Regions from separate parts of the Mesorhizobium sp. WSM3868 genome, predicted to be linked through region 2. Evidence: predicted binding sites of a transcription regulator. Region 2 holds the regulator's gene; the other holds the start of a gene.
The links. Region 2 encodes PhoB, which activates phosphate uptake and scavenging genes when phosphate is short. Its sites were predicted from a motif close to TGTCATNNANCTGTCAT; they were not measured.
Positions count from the first base shown of each region.

Region 1 (8,018 bases), on a different contig from region 2:
TCGCGCTGATCTGCGCGTTTCTGTATTGGCGGTTCAGGAAGAATGGATGGCTGTGAAATAGCGAATAGCGAATAGCGATAAAGAAGCTTGTGCCGGACTCGAACACCGATGTTATTCCTATTTCGTTCGCTATTCGCTATTCGCTATTCGCTATTCGCTATTCGCTATTCGCTATTCGCTATTCACTATTCACTATTCGCTATTCGCTTAGCGGCTTCTGCGCCTTTCCGCCGCCGGCTGGAACGCCACCCTTGCATGGTATTTGCAGTACGGCCCGGTTTCGCCAGCGTCGTTGCCGCAGAAGCTGAAGTCTTCCGACAGCGGATCGCCGTTGGGCCACTTGCAGGTGCGCTCGGTCAGCTCGACGAGCTGCAGGTTGCGCGAGATTGGCACGACAACGTTCTCCACCGGGCGGATATAGTGGCGCGCCACCGGCTCCGCCTCGAACTGCACCTGCAGAGCGGTCGCGCCGATGGAGGCCGTCACATGACGGGCAGCGCTAGCGGCACGAGCCACGGACTTCTGCATCGAGGCGCCCTGCGTGGCCTTCTTCTGCCGTGCCGGCGCCGCGGTCGCGCGGCCGCGGCCCGACAGTTTCAGGCGATGCACCTTGCCGATGACGGCATTGCGGCTCACACCGCCGAGCTGCGCGGCGATCTGGCTGGCGCTGAGACCCTCCGACCACAATTTCCTGAGAAGTTCGACCCGCTCGTCAGTCCAGTTCATGAGACCGCGCTCCTGCTGAGGCGTGCGGCGGTCAGAATCCTTTCCCGAGCCGGCTCTCGCCGGGCAAACGACACCACATGTACCGGGTGATTAGATCCGCCGCACGAAATCTAGTTATTTCTCGACTACAATTACCTTATGCGCTGACTCGGTGACAAGAGTCCCCAGGGCAACACCGATTCGGTTTTTACGGTTTTCCCCAACTTGCCCAACTGCTGATGGGCCGGCCTAGCGCTGGAGCCTTGCCGCGCGCTTCTGCGCGACCTTTTCGTTGACTTCATGGCCGAAAAACATGATAAGCCGCAAAGGCCGCCGCATTGGCGGCTTTTTTGATTTCCGGTTCCGGAGACGCATATAATGAGCGGTTCGGCGCTTTACGAGACTTTTGCTCGCGCACCCCTGGCCTTCGACCGCGGGGAGGGGACCTGGCTGGTCACCGACAAGGGCGAGCGATATCTCGACTTCGCCGGCGGCATTGCCGTGAACTCGCTGGGCCACAGCCATCCGCATCTGGTCGCCGCGCTCACCGAGCAGGCAGCCAAGCTGTGGCACGTCTCCAATCTCTACGAGATCCCGGAGCAGCGCCGGCTGGGCGAAAGGCTGGTCGATGCAACCTTCGCCGACAAGGTGTTCTTCACCAATTCGGGCGCCGAGGCGCTGGAATGCGCCATCAAGTCGGCCAGGCGCTATCAGTTCGTCAAAGGCCATCCGGAGCGTTTCCGCATCATCACTTTCGAGGGCGCCTTTCACGGCCGCACGCTGGCGACGATCGCAGCCGGCGGTCAGTACAAATATCTCGAGGGTTTCGGTCCGAAGGTCGAGGGCTTCGACCAGGTCGCGTTCGACGATATCGATGCCGCCGAGAAGGCGATCACACCGGAAACTGCGGCTATCCTGATCGAACCGGTGCAGGGCGAGGGCGGCATCCGCCCGGTGCCGACACAGTCGTTGAGGCGGCTTCGGCAGCTCTGTGACCGGCACGGCCTGCTTCTGATCTTCGACGAGGTCCAGTGCGGCATCGGGCGCACCGGCAAGCTGTTCGCGCATGAGTGGGCGGGCGTCACGCCTGACCTGATGGCGATCGCCAAGGGCATCGGCGGCGGGTTTCCGATGGGTGCCTGCCTCGCAACCGACGAAGCGGCGGCCGGCATGACGGCCGGCGTGCACGGCACCACTTTCGGCGGCAATCCGCTGGCGATGGCGGTGGGCAATGCCGTGCTCGACGTCGTGCTGGCCGACGGCTTCCTCGAGGACGTTCAGCGCAAGGCATTGCTGCTGAAACAGGGACTGGCGGCGGTCGCCGACGAATTTCCCGAGGTCATCGAAGGCATCCGGGGCACCGGCCTGATGCTTGGGCTGAAATGTGCCATGCCCAACGCCAAGGTTAACATGGCGCTGCGCGACCAGCACTTGCTTGCGGTGCCGGCGGGCGACAACGTCATCCGGCTTTTGCCGCCGCTCACCGTCAGCGACGAGGAGATCGGCGAGGCGCTGAAGCGCATTCGGTCGGGCGCCAAGGGCCTGACCGACGCGATCGCGGCCGAAGCCGCGAAGTAGTTTTGGAATCTGCCGATGAGCGTTCGTCACTTCACCGATCTGTCCGCCGTATCCGCAGGCGATCTGCGCATCATGCTGGACGACGCGATGGCGCGAAAGACCAGGCTCAAGGCCGGCGAGCGTTCGAAGCCGCTCGACGGCAAGGTGCTGGCGATGATCTTCGACAAGCCTTCGACGCGCACGCGCGTTTCCTTCGACGTCGGCATGCGCCAGCTCGGCGGCGAGACCATCATGCTGACCGGCACCGAGATGCAGCTCGGCCGTTCAGAAACCATCGCCGACACCGCCAAGGTGCTGTCGCGCTATGTCGATGCCATTATGATCCGCACCACCTCGCATGACCGGTTGCTGGAACTCACCGAAAACGCGACCGTGCCCGTGATCAATGGGCTGACCGACGATACCCATCCCTGCCAGCTGATGGCCGACATCATGACCTATGAGGAGCATCGCGGTCCGGTGGCAGGCAAGACTTTTGCCTGGACAGGTGACGGCAACAATGTGTTGCACTCGCTTCTGGAAGCCTCGGCGCGGTTCCGCTTCAATCTCAATGTCGCCGTGCCGGAGGGCAGCGAGCCGTTCGAGAAATATGTCGACTGGGCGAAGGCCAATGGCGGCAAGGTGAGGTTTGCCGGCTCGGCCGAAGAGGCCGTCGACCAGGCCGATTGCGTCGTCACCGACAGCTGGGTGTCGATGGGCCAGGAGCATCGCGCCCGCGGCCATAACGTCTTCCTGCCCTACCAGGTCAACGCCGCGCTGATGGCCAGGGCGAAGTCCGACGCGCTTTTCATGCACTGCCTGCCTGCGCATCGCGGCGAGGAGGTCACCGACGAGGTGATCGACGGACCGCATTCGGTGGTCTTCGACGAGGCCGAGAACCGGCTGCACGCCCAGAAGGCGGTGCTGGCCTGGTGCCTGGGCGCTTGACCGGGGTCGACTTGATCCGCGCCAACTTGATCCGGGGATATGTGATGCCTATTTGCGGGCCATCACTGAAATCGAACGCGCTTCGACCCATGCCGCCTGGAAAGCGGGATGGACGCGCCCCGGAGTTTTGTCATGCTGGAAACGCTTTCCTTGGCTGAGCATCAACCCAAACTCGGCGAATTCGGCTTCGCCGGCGACGACCATGTCGTGCCTTACGAAGTAGCGCCCTTGGATGTGCGCGGCCGCACGGTGCAGCTCGGGCCGATGCTCGACGCCATTCTCAGCCGCCACGATTATCCCGAGCCGGTCGCGCGCCTGCTGGCGGAGGCCTGCGTGCTCACCGTGCTGCTCGGCACGTCGCTGAAATTCGAGGGCAAGTTCATCCTGCAGACCCGCACCGACGGACCGGTCGACATGCTGGTGGCGGACTTCACCACGCCGCATTCGTTGCGCGCCTATGCGCGCTTCGACGCCGACCGGCTGCAGGCGCTGATTGCCTCGGGCGGGATCTCGCAGGAGAAGCTGCTCGGCACCGGGGTCCTGGCCCTGACCATCGATCAGGGCGCGCACACGCAGCGCTATCAGGGCATCGTCCAGCTCGACGGCACATCGCTGGAAGAAGCCGCGCGCATCTATTTCCGCCAGTCGGAGCAGATCCCGACCGATCTGAGGATGTCGGTTGCAAAGCTCGTGACCCCGGGCCCGGGCGGGGCTCGCGAGCAATGGCGCGCCGGCGGCATCCTGGCGCAGTTCCTGCCGCAGGCGCCCGAACGCATGCGCGTGCCCGACATTTCGGGCGGGGATGGCGATCCGCGAGACGTGGCGCACGAACCGGCCGACAATTCCTGGCGGGAACTCTTGGCGCTGCTCGGCACCATCGAGCCGACCGAGCTCATCGATCCGACGGTGGGCGCCGAGCGGCTGCTCTACCGGCTGTTTCACGAGCACGGCGTGCGCGTCTTCCGCGGTGTGCCGGTTGCCGACCAGTGCTCCTGCTCGCGCGACAAAATCCGAGGCATTCTCGAAGGCTTCTCGGCCGAGGAGATCAAGGACTCGACCGAGGACGGCGGCATCCATGTCGCTTGCGAGTTCTGCTCGACGCAGTACGACTTCGATCCGGCGGAGTTTGCGGCGGAGTGAGAAAGCTCCGGTTCCTCGCCCCCGCTTTGCGGAGGCGGGGAACTCGAGTTCTTTAATTCACCGTCCTTTTCGTCCCCGGCATATCGAGCGAGAAAGCCGGAATGGCGACGTCGAACGTTTCGCCGCGGCCGTTGCGCATCGTGTAGTGGCCGACCATGATGCCGGATGGCGTCGAGAGCGGGCATCCCGACGTGTACTGATAGCTGTCGCCGGGGTTGAGCTCCGGCTGGTCGCCGACCACGCCCTCGCCGCGCACCTCTTCGACTCGGCCACGCCCGTCGGTGATGTGCCAGTAGCGCGACAGAAGCTGCACGAACTCGTCCGACCGGTTGTCGATCGTCACCTGGTAGCCCCATACATAGCGGTTTTCGGACGGATCGGAACGGTCCTCCAGATAGAACGGCCTGACCTGCACTTCGATGTTGCGCGTCACGGCGCGATACATGAGCCACTCCGGTGCCGCAGGGAACATTTTGTCGCGCTTCGCGGTTCTACCTCCGCGGCGTCGCCAGCCTGCCGGCTTTTCCACCGCACCTGCCGACAAACAATGTCATTTAAGTGACACATGACAATGTTGGTGTGCACAAACCGTGCGGGCGACTCGGGCGCTCTGTCGAGTGATGAAACGGCCGCGGGCGGCCTTTCCGGAGTGACCAGATCTCGATGGAACTGACCCTCGCAGCCGTCTTTGCCTCCTCGGCCCTTCTTTTTTGCAACCTTGCCAGCATCCTGCTCGCATCGTCGCGGCTGAAGCCCAGGCGGATCATTCCTCCGCCTTCCAGCAAACAGCCGCCTGTCTCGATCGTCGTGCCGTCGCGCGGTGTGGAGCCGTTCACGCAGGAGACGCTCGACCGCGCCTTCTCGCTCGATTGGCCGCGCTACGAACTGATCTTCTGCGTCGCGCACGCCGAAGATCCCGTGGTCAAGCTGATCAACGCCGCCATCGCGCGATTTCCGAATGTTCCGGCGCGGCTGCTAGTCGGCGATGACAGGATCAGCGCCAATCCCAAGCTCAACAACTGCATCAAGGGCTGGCAGGCGGCGCGGCACGACTGGGTGATCCTGGCCGACTCCAACGTCCTGATGCCCAAGGACTATGTCCAGCATCTGATGGCGGCCTGGGGACCGGACACCGGCCTCGTCTGCTCGACGCCGATCGGCTCGCGGCCGGACGGTTTCTGGGCCGAAGTCGAATGCGCCTTCCTCAACACGCTGCAGGCGCGCTGGCAATATGCCGGCCAAGCGCTCGGCCTTGGCTTCGCCCAGGGCAAGAGCATGCTGTGGAACAAGCCGATGCTGGATGCAAATGGCGGCATCCAGGCTTTGGCCGCCGAGATCGCCGAGGACGCGGCGGCGACCAAGCTGGTCAACAGCCTTGGCCTTCGGGTCAATCTCGTCGCCGCGCCGTTTGAGCAACCGCTCGGCCAGCGCACGCTCGCCGAAATCTGGTCGCGCCAGGCGCGCTGGGCTCGGCTGCGCCGCGTCACCTTCCCATTGTTCTTCGCGCCTGAAATCCTGACCGGTGTGGTCGTTCCGCTGCTTCTGGCGCTGATCGCGGCGGCAAGCGCCGGTGTCAGTCTGCCCACGACCGCGCTCTGCGTGCTGGCGATCGCCTATGTGCCCGAATGCATGCTCGCCTGGTCAAAGGACTGGTATCTGTCGCCGCGCAGCGTCACCGCGATGATCGTGCGCGACGCGATGCTTCCCGCCATCTGGGCGCGCGGCTGGCTTGGCGGAGCCGTCGAATGGCGTGGCAACGCAATGACAATCCGCAACAGCGGGATGACTGAACTCGAAGAGATTGCTTGAGCCGGCTGCGGCTCAAGCGCGCTCTTTGCAGCCGTGGCGGTTCATTCCTTCGCCGCCTTGAGCGCCTGTTCGATGTCGGCGAGCAGGTCATCGGTATCCTCCAGCCCGACGGAGAGCCTGAGCGTGCCTGGTCCGATGCCGAGCTCGGCGCGCGCCCCGTCGCTGAGGTTTTTGTGCGTCGTCGTCGCCGGATGCGTGATCAGGCTCTTTGCGTCGCCGAGGTTGTTCGAGATCAGCACGATGTCGAGCGCGTTCTGCAAGGCGAAGGCCGCCTGCTTGCCGCCCTTGACGTCAAGGCAGATCAGCGTCGAGCCGCCCGACATCTGCTTCCTGACGATATCCGCCTGGGGATGGTCGGCCCGGCCCGGATAGATGACGCGGGCGATCTCCGGCCGGCCGGCCAGGAAGTCCGCGATCTTGCCGGCGCTTTCGGTCTGCTGGCGCACGCGCAGCGGCAGCGTTTCGAGGCCTTTCAGCAGCGTCCATGCGTTGAATGGCGACAGGCTCGGGCCGGTGTGCCGGAAATAGTCGTGCAGGTTCTCGTCGATCCACTTCTTGTCCGACAGGATGACGCCGCCGAGGCAGCGGCCTTGTCCGTCGATATGCTTGGTCGCCGAGTAGACCACGATATGGGCGCCGAGCTGCAGCGGCTTCTGCTGCAGCGGCGTGGCAAAGACGTTGTCGACGATCACGCGTGCGCCGATCGAATTTGCCAAAGCGGCGACAGCGGCGATATCGACCACTTCCAGCGTCGGGTTGGTCGGGCTTTCCAGGAAGAACAGCTTGGTGTTCGGCCTGACCGCTTTTTCCCAATTGGCAATGTCGGTGCCGTCGATCAGCGTTGCCTCGATGCCATAGCGCGGCGCCAGCGTCTCGACCACCCAGCGGCAGGAGCCGAACAGGGCTCGCGCCGCAACGATGTGATCGCCGGCCTTGACGCTGCACAGCAGGGCGGCGGACACGGCGGCCATGCCGGAAGCGGTGGCGCGTGCGTCTTCCGCGCCTTCCAGCGCGCACATGCGCTTCTCGAACATGTCGACGGTCGGGTTGGCGTAGCGCGAATAGATGAAGCCGGGTTCCTCCCCCTTGAAGCGGGCTTCCGCTGCCTGGGCCGTCTCGTAGACATAGCCCTGGGTGAGATACATCGCCTCGGCGGTCTCGCCGAAGCCGGAACGCAGCGTCCCGCCATGCACGAGTGCCGTCTGAGGTTTCCAGTTACGCGTCTTGGTCATCGCCCTGCTTCCAAACACAAAAAAACCGGCCGCGACGTCGCAACCGGTCCATACGGCCTTGCGGCCCGACGGTCCTTTAGCGACTTGTTTAACGTGGCTGCAAGCCGACCGGCCAAATCACCACGGGATAACGACCCTTTAGACCCGCACCGCGCTTGCGTCAATTGCCGGCTTGATTAAGAGGTTTGTACCAGGCAGCCTCCGCAAAAGTGTCCCGCGGTTTTGCGACAGGAAACTGCGACGACAATGACTTCGCCCGGAGCCAGACATTGCGGCAGACAGGCATTCTTCCCGATCAGGACATCGCGGCGCTCTTCCAGTCGGGCGCGCTGAAGTCGCCGCGCGCGCTCGACACCAACCAGATCCAGCCGGCCAGCCTCGATCTCAGACTGGGCGACAAGGCCTTTCGCGTGCGCGCCTCCTTTCTGCCCGGTCCCGATCATCTGGTGGCCGACAAGCTGGACCGGCTGAAGCTGCATGAGATCAATCTCGCCGAGGGCGCGGTGCTGGAGACGGGCTGCGTCTACATCGTGCCGCTGCAGGAAGGCCTGGCGCTGCCGGCGGAAGTCTCGGCTTCGGCCAACCCGAAGAGCTCGACCGGACGACTCGACATTTTCACGCGTGTCA
Region 1 covers NZ_NSGB01000004.1:117,264-125,281, reverse strand. The annotation lists gene CK221_RS08870 (magnesium and cobalt transport protein CorA) at 1-56, shown strand, start outside; gene CK221_RS08865 (GcrA family cell cycle regulator) at 208-726, opposite strand; gene CK221_RS08860 (aspartate aminotransferase family protein) at 1,084-2,283, shown strand; gene argF (ornithine carbamoyltransferase) at 2,299-3,210, shown strand; gene CK221_RS08850 (Hsp33 family molecular chaperone) at 3,319-4,350, shown strand; gene apaG (Co2+/Mg2+ efflux protein ApaG) at 4,403-4,795, opposite strand; gene CK221_RS08840 (ceramide glucosyltransferase) at 5,014-6,159, shown strand; gene CK221_RS08835 (O-succinylhomoserine sulfhydrylase) at 6,201-7,391, opposite strand; SAM riboswitch at 7,448-7,525, opposite strand; gene CK221_RS08830 (2'-deoxycytidine 5'-triphosphate deaminase) at 7,661-8,018, shown strand, end outside.
Region 1: CK221_RS08840 (ceramide glucosyltransferase) is a predicted target of PhoB. The motif match lies at 4,899-4,915, and genes of this name have one in related genera.

Region 2 (8,018 bases):
TAATGACAGTGCCGACCGCTTCTGCCACTATCGGGGAACAGTTCGGAGGAGGCGCAGCCCGCGTCCACCGAAACTTGTAAAAACCGGGACGGTTCGGGTGCCGGCGTCCGGGTGAATCGATCTGGCGCGTCGCCGGGTCCTGTGCATGATCGAGAGGCCGCGCTGACTGGGAGGAGAAAAAATGTCGGTCGGAATCCGCCACGACGATCTGCGCCGGCGCAACCGCGCCATGGTGCTCTCGGCCGTGCGCCGGGCCGGCCAGCCGTCGCGCACGGAAATCGCCGCGACCACCGGGCTCAGCCATTCGACCATTTCGGCGATCTCTTCCGACCTGATCCAGGAAGGCATCCTGGCCGAGAGCAAGCCGAGCGAGACCGCGTCTCTGAAGCGCGGCCGGCCACAGGTGGGCCTCGCGCTCAAGCCTGAGGCGGCAGCGGTGGTAACGGTGGTGCTGTCGCTCAATTTCCTCTCGGTCGCCGTTATCGATTATGCGGGCCAGGTCATCGCCGAGGAGCAGCGCCGCCTCGATACGCTCACCATGCCGCGCGACGAGCTGATCGGCGAATGCTTGGCGATCGTGCGGCGCCGGCTGGACGATCCGGACCTCGACGTCGGCAGCGTCGCCCGCATCGCCATGGGCATCCAGGGCATCACCGATTCCCATGCCCGCGCCATGCTATGGTCGCCGATCACGCCGCTGACCGATATTCCCTTCGCCGACATCCTGGAAAAGGAATTCGGCATTCCGGCCACCATGGAAAACGACTGCAACATGATGGCGGTGGCGCTGCAGTGGCGCGATCCCGACCGCTATCGCGACAATTTCATCGCCATCCTGCTCTCGCACGGCATCGGCATGGGCCTGGTGCTGAAGGGCGAGCTGTTCACCGGCACGCATTCTTCCGGCGGCGAGTTCGGCCACATGATCCATCGTCCGGGCGGCGCGCTTTGCCGTTGCGGACGCCGCGGCTGCGTCGAGGCCTATGCCGGCAACTACGCCATCTGGCGCAGCGCCATGAAGATGAGCGAGGACGCCGAGCCGGTCGATGTCGGCGACGCCGACATGCGGGCGCTCGCCGCCAAGGCGCGCGAGACGGATGGCCCGGAGCGCGAGGCCTATCGCCGGGCCGGGGAGGCGCTGGGCTTCGGCCTTGGCAGCCTGTTCGCGCTGATCGACCCAGCGCCGGTCGCCATGGTCGGCGTCAGCGCCGCCGCCTTCGACCTGATCGAGCCGGCGCTGCGCGAGGCGATCGGCCAGACCGCCGGAGGCCAGCATTCAAACTCGATCTCCTTCGATACCGAGCCGAACGAATTGCCGTTGATCCGCGAAGGCTGCGCCGTGCGCGCGCTGACCTTCGTCGACCAGGAGATTTTCGCCCCGGGCGTGCAGGCAAGAGCGGGCGCTGTCAGCAAGAGCGTGGCCTAAATGCCTGGACTGAGCGCATATCCTAAAATTTGACCCGTTTCGTGTCGCGACCCGGCGCGAAACTGCCCCGACAATCGGATTTTTGCGACCAGTCACCGTTCGTTCGCCAGCAGGCACGCGGCTTCCAGCTTCTGGATCGAGGTCTCTATCCAGGCAATGACCACAGCCACGCGAGCGAGGTGGCGCAAATCAGGATGAGTAAGCAACCAGATCTCTCGCTCCGGAAATGCAGCTTCATCGAAGCTGACGCGCCTAATGCCCAATACATGATCTGCTACGATACACGGCAGCAGAGAGCGGCCACACCCGGCCTGAACGGCTTGAAGAATGGCTTCGGCATCGTTGACGGCCACCGCTGAGAGGCCGCCGTCCTTCTCGGCCATTTTAGCGATCCATCGGGCTTGGGGCAGGTGCGCCATTCCGTCTTCGTACGCTACCCAGGGAAGCTTGGCGATTTCGACCTGAACGTCGGTTCCCGCATAGGCCGCGTAACTCAATGTCCCGATGCGTCTCGAAAGCACCCTGTTGCCGGTTTCGTCGCCGGGTCTTGCCAGCCGAATGGCGATGTCCGCTTCGCGCCGGCTGAGGCTCAAATCACGCGACTCCGCGATCAGCTCAACGCGCAGCCGCGGATGTCGCGCGGTCAATTCAGCCGCTGCGGGCACCAGGATCCTGTTGATCAGGATGGGCACGGCCGTCACGCGCACTGTTCCGCTCGCGGCGGCGTCCACTCCTTCCGTTGCTGCTTTCAAGCCGCCGATCTCTGCCTCAACGGCCTCGGCGCGCTTCACCGCCACCTCCCCGGCTTCGGTCAAGCACATGTCGCCGTCAGCGCCGCGCTCGAACAGGCGCACACCAAGAGCTATCTCGGCCACCCGCAAGCGACGGGCGACGGTCGTCGGATCAACACCCAACTGCCGGGCGGCCGCGGCGCGTGAACCTCCACGCGCGACAGCGAGGACATATCGAAGGTCGTTCCAATCCAACGCCTGCATTTTTGCAGCATAGGTCGGCAATAGTTCGGTGTGAAGCGGCAATACTACTGCTGTAAGATCCCGCATCAATGCAGGAGAGAGTCAATGACGCTTTTCGCCGTTCTGCTTGAAGATGAGGTCAGCCGCGCCGAAGATGTTCGCCGACAATACATGCCGGCGATCGAATTTCTCGGTCGCAATGCCTCGGCCATCAGGGCGGCAGGACCGCTGCGACGTGCCGACGGCGCGCCAGCCGGAGGCCTATGGCTGGTGGAGGCCGCTGATCACGAACAGGTCGAAAATCTGGTGCGAGAAGATCCGTTCTGGCCGACCGGCCTGCGTCTTTCCGTGCGTGTGCTTGCCTGGCGCCAGGTCTTTGCCGACGGCATGCGCGTCGGAGCGAAAGGATAACATGGAGCCTCTTGAGCTTGAACCCAGATCCCTCCCGCTGCTCGGGGGTGGGCCAGTTCCGAGGGAGAGTTTCGCTCTCTTCCGGTGCGTTGTCGCGCGCAAGCTTGGTCCCGCCTCATCGGGCGGAAGGGTCTCTAGTCTTCCCTGATCGCGTAGCCCGCCCCGCGAATGGTGCGGATCACATCGGGCATGCGGCCGTTGTTGACCGCCTTGCGCAGGCGGCCGACATGCACGTCCACGGTGCGCTCGTCGATATAGATCGTCTCGCCCCAGACATTGTCGAGCAGCTGGCTGCGCGAGAACACCCGGCCGGGATGCCGCATCATAAATTCGAGCAGTCGGAACTCGGTCGGGCCGAGCCGGATCTCGCTCTTCTTGCGATAGACGCGATGCGATTCGCGATCGAGCACGATATCGCCGACCTTGAGCACGCTGGACAGCACCTCCGGCTTGGCGCGGCGCAGCAGCGCCTTGACCCTGGCCATGAATTCCGGCGTCGAGAACGGCTTGACCAGATAGTCGTCGGCGCCGGTCGAGAGGCCGCGCACCCTGTCGCTTTCCTCGCCGCGCGCGGTCAGCATGATGATCGGCAGGCGTTCGGTCTCGGGTCGCATCCTGAGCCGGCGGCAGAGCTCGATGCCGGAAACCGCCGGCACCATCCAGTCGAGCACGAGCAGGTCGGGCACATTCTCCTGCAGGCGGATCTCGGCCTCGTCGCCGCGGGTCACCACCTCGACCTGATAGCCCTCGGATTCGAGGTTGTAGCGGAGCAGCACCCCCAGCGGCTCCTCGTCCTCCACCACCATGATGCGTGGCGCGATCATATAGCAGGCACCTTCGCTGTCAGGCCGCCGGCGCCGACATCGCCGTCTCGTCCTGCTTAGGACGATTCGCGGGCAATTGCGTGCCGGTCAGCACATAGTAGGCGTTCTCGGCGATGTTGGTGACGTGGTCGCCTATGCGCTCCAGATTCTTGGCGCAGAACAACAGATGCGTGCAAGCCGTGATGTTGCGCGGATCCTCCATCATGTAGGTCAGGAGCTCGCGGAAGACGGAGGTGTATTTGACGTCGATGCGCTCGTCGTCGTTGCGGAGCTTGGCGAGCGCCGTGGCGTCGCCGGCCGTGTATTCCTCGATCACGCCCTGCACTTGGATCAGCACCAGCTGCGCCATCGAATCGATGGAGTGCGAAAGGTCGCGCGGCGCGGCGCTGATGCCGACCGAGCCGACGCGCTTAGCGATGTTCTTGGCAAGGTCGCCGATGCGCTCGAGATCGCCGGCCATCCGGATGGCGCCAACGACGCTGCGCAGGTCGTCGGCCATCGGCTGGCGTTTGGCGATCAGCGTGATGGCGCGATCGTCGAGCTCGCGTTGGCGCGCGTCCATGATGGCATCGTCGGAGACCACGCGCTGCGCCAGCGCGTTGTCGGAATTCAGCAGAGCCTTGGTCGACGCGCCGACCATCGAGCCGGCAAGATCGCCCATGTCGCGGATGAGCTGGCTGATCTGCCTCAGATCCTCGTCGAAGGAAGCGACCGTATGGGCCATAGTTATGTCCTCGTATGAACTCAGCCGAAGCGGCCGGTGATGTAGTCCTGCGTGCGCTTCTCGCGGGGCGAGGTGAAAATCTTTTCGGTCCGGTCGAATTCGATCAGCTCGCCGAGATACATGAACGCCGTCTGCCGCGAGACGCGCGCCGCCTGCTGCATGTTGTGGGTGACGATCACGATCGTGTAGTCGGCCTGCAGCTCGTCGATCAGCTCCTCGATCTTGGCGGTCGACAGCGGATCGAGCGCCGATGCCGGCTCGTCGAGCAGGATGACCTCCGGCTTCACCGCCACGGTGCGCGCGATGCAGAGCCGCTGCTGCTGGCCGCCCGAAAGGCTCTGGCCACTGGCGTTGAGCTTGTCCTTGACCTCGTTCCACAGCGCGGCGCGCTTCAGCGCCTGTTCGACGCGATTGTCCATCTCGGCCTTGCTGATCTTTTCATACAACCTGACGCCGAAGGCGATGTTCTCGTAGATCGACATCGGGAACGGCGTCGGCTTCTGGAACACCATGCCAATCTTGGTCCTGAGCAGGTTGAGGTCCTGCGAGCGGTCGAGGATGTTCTTGCCGTCGAGCAGCACCTGGCCTTCGGCGCTCTGCTTCGGGTAGAGCTCGTAGATGCGGTTGAGCACGCGCAGCAGCGTCGACTTTCCGCAGCCCGAAGGTCCGATGAAGGCGGTGACGCTGCGCTCGGGCAGCGACAGGTTGATGTCCTTCAGCGCCTTCGACTGGCCATAGTAGAAGTTGAGGTTCTTGACTTCGATCTTGGCCTTCTCGGCGGTCGTCTCGGCTACGTTCAGGTCGGTGGACAACATCGGTTTCATCTGTCCTCTCTGCGTCCGGTAAGGCTGCGGGCGAAGATGCTCAGCCCGAGAACCGTCAGGGTGATTATCAGTGCGCCCGTCCAGGCCAGTTGCTGCCATTCCTCATAAGGGCTCAGCGCAAACTGGAAGATGGTCACCGGCAGGCTGGCCATCGGCGCGTTGAGATTGCTCGACCAGAACTGGTTGTTGAGCGCTGTGAAGAGCAGCGGCGCCGTCTCGCCCGAAATGCGGGCGATCGCCAGCAATATGCCGGTGACGATGCCGGACAGTGCGGCGCGATAGGCGACCGAGCGGATCACCACCCAGCGCGGCGCGCCGATGGCGGTGCCAGCCTCGCGCAGCGCGTTGGGCACAAGGTTCAGCATGTCCTCGGTGGTGCGCACGACAACGGGGATCACCAGGATCGACAGCGCCACCGCGCCGGCGATCGCCGAGAAATGACCCATCGGCCGCACCATCAGCTCGTAGACGAACAGGCCGACGATGATCGACGGCGCCGACAACAGGATGTCGTTGATGAAGCGCACCACTGTCGTGAGGCGCGAGAAGCGCCCGTACTCGGCCATATAGGTTCCGGCGAGCACGCCGATCGGCGTGCCGACGACGATGCCGATGACGGTCATCACGATGCTGCCGTAGATGGCGTTGAGCAGGCCGCCGGCGTCGCCGGGCGGCGGTGTCATTTGCGTGAACACCGAAAGCGAGAGCCCCGAGAGTCCCTTATAGAGAAGGGCGCCGAGGATCAGCGCCAGCCAGACGAGGCCGATGCCCGCCGCTATGGTGCACAGCGCCATCATCACGGCGTTCTTGCGCTTGCGGCTTCGGTGGAGCGATGCGGCTGTCGACATCGGTCAGGCTCCCGTGCGGCTATCGATGCGCAACAGCATGTAGCGTGCGAGCGCGAGGATGATGAAGGTGATGATGAACAGGATCAGTCCGAGCGCCACCAGTGAGGACGTGTAAAGCTCGCCGTCGGCTTCGGTGAATTCGTTGGCGATGGTCGCCGAGATCGTCGTGCCGGGCGCAAACAGCGAGGCGCTGATGCGGTGCGCGTTGCCGATGACGAAGGTGACGGCCATCGTCTCGCCGAGCGCGCGGCCAAGACCGAGCATGACGCCGCCCATGATGCCGACCCGCGTATAGGGGATGACCACACGCCGGGTCACTTCCCAGGTCGTGCAGCCGATGCCGTAGGCCGATTCCTTCAGCACCGCTGGCACCGTGTCGAACACGTCCTTGGTGATCGAGGTGATGAAGGGCAGCACCATGATGGCCAGGATCAGCGACGACGTCAGCAGGCCGATGCCGTAGGGCGGACCGGCAAACAGGCTGGCGAGACCCGGTATGCCGTGGAAAAGATTGATGATGAACGGCTGTACCGTCGTCTGCAGGAATGGCGCGAAGACGAACAGGCCCCAGATGCCGTAGATGATCGAGGGAATGCCGGCGAGCAGCTCGACCGCGATACCGATCGGGCGCCTGAGCGGGCGCGGGCAGAGCTCGGTCAGGAAGACGGCGATGCCGATGCCGATCGGCACGGCAATGAGGATGGCGATGGCCGAAGTGACGACGGTGCCGTAGATGGGCGCGAGCGCGCCGAAATTCTCGGTCACCGGATTCCAGGATTCAGTAGTCAGGAAGGAGAAGCCGAACTTCGACAGCGCCTCCCACGAGCCGGCGATCAGCGAGACCGCGACGCCGCCCAGAAGAACCAGCACGAGTATGGCGGAGAGACGCGTGACCGTTCGGAAGATCGTGTCGGTCAGGGCGAAGCGGCGCACCGTCGCTTCCCTGGTCCGTATGGCGGACGATGTCACGGCTTCGGAAACGGCTGTCATTTCGCCCCTCGCATTTCGAAAGAGACAGGAGGGCGCCAGCGGCGCCCTCCTTATTCCGTAGGAATTACATGCCGGAGTAGAGCGGCTTGCCGTTGCTGTCGACGATGTCCTTGCTCCACATTTCCTCGACGCTCTTCACGACTGCGTCGGGCATCGGAACATAGTCCAGCTCGGCGGCCATGTCGTCGCCCTTGGCGTAGGACCAGGCGAAGAACTTGAGTGCTTCGGTGGTGGCCGCCGCATCATCGGGCTTCTGGTAGACGAGGATCCAGGTCGCGGAGGTCATCGGCCAGCTTTCAGCACCAGCCTGGTTGGCCAGAATGACGCCGTAGCCAGGCTTGGCGCTCCAGTCGGCATTGGCTGCAGCGGCCGAGAACGCGGCAGCGGTCGGCTCTACCTTCTTGCCGTCCTTATTGATCAGGTCGGTATAGGTGAGCTTGTTCTGCTTGGCATAGGCATACTCGACATAGCCGATCGCGCCACCGGTCTGCGCTACGTTGTTGGCGACGCCTTCGTTGCCCTTGGCGCCGATGCCCACCGGCCACTCGAGCGCGGTATTGACGCCGACCTTCGACTTCCAGTCGGCGCTGACGTCGGCCAGATAGTAGCTGAAGTTGAACGTGGTGCCCGAGCCGTCCGAACGGTGGACGACCGCGATCGCCTGGTCGGGCAGCTTGACGTCGGGGTTGAGCTTCTTGATCGCCTCGTCATTCCAGTTGGTGATCTTGCCGACGAAGATGTCGGCCAGCGTCGGGCCGTCGAGCACCAGTTCGCCCGGCTTGACACCTTCGAGGTTGACGACCGGAACGATGCCGCCCATCACCATCGGGAACTGCGCGAGCCCGGTCGACTTGAGATCCTCGCCCTTGAGCGGCGCGTCCGAGGCGCCGAAGGTCACGGTCTTGGCCTTGATCTGCTTGATGCCGCCGCCGGAGCCGATCGACTGATAGTTGAGACCGATGCCGGTCTCCTTTTTGTAGGCGTCGGCCCACTTGGC
Region 2 covers NZ_NSGB01000007.1:246,288-254,305, reverse strand. The annotation lists gene CK221_RS14425 (ROK family transcriptional regulator) at 182-1,426, shown strand; gene CK221_RS14420 (LysR family transcriptional regulator) at 1,519-2,463, opposite strand; gene CK221_RS14415 (YciI family protein) at 2,506-2,811, shown strand; gene phoB (phosphate regulon transcriptional regulator PhoB) at 2,946-3,635, opposite strand; gene phoU (phosphate signaling complex protein PhoU) at 3,655-4,359, opposite strand; gene pstB (phosphate ABC transporter ATP-binding protein PstB) at 4,380-5,183, opposite strand; gene pstA (phosphate ABC transporter permease PstA) at 5,180-6,031, opposite strand; gene pstC (phosphate ABC transporter permease subunit PstC) at 6,035-7,021, opposite strand; gene pstS (phosphate ABC transporter substrate-binding protein PstS) at 7,086-8,018, opposite strand, start outside.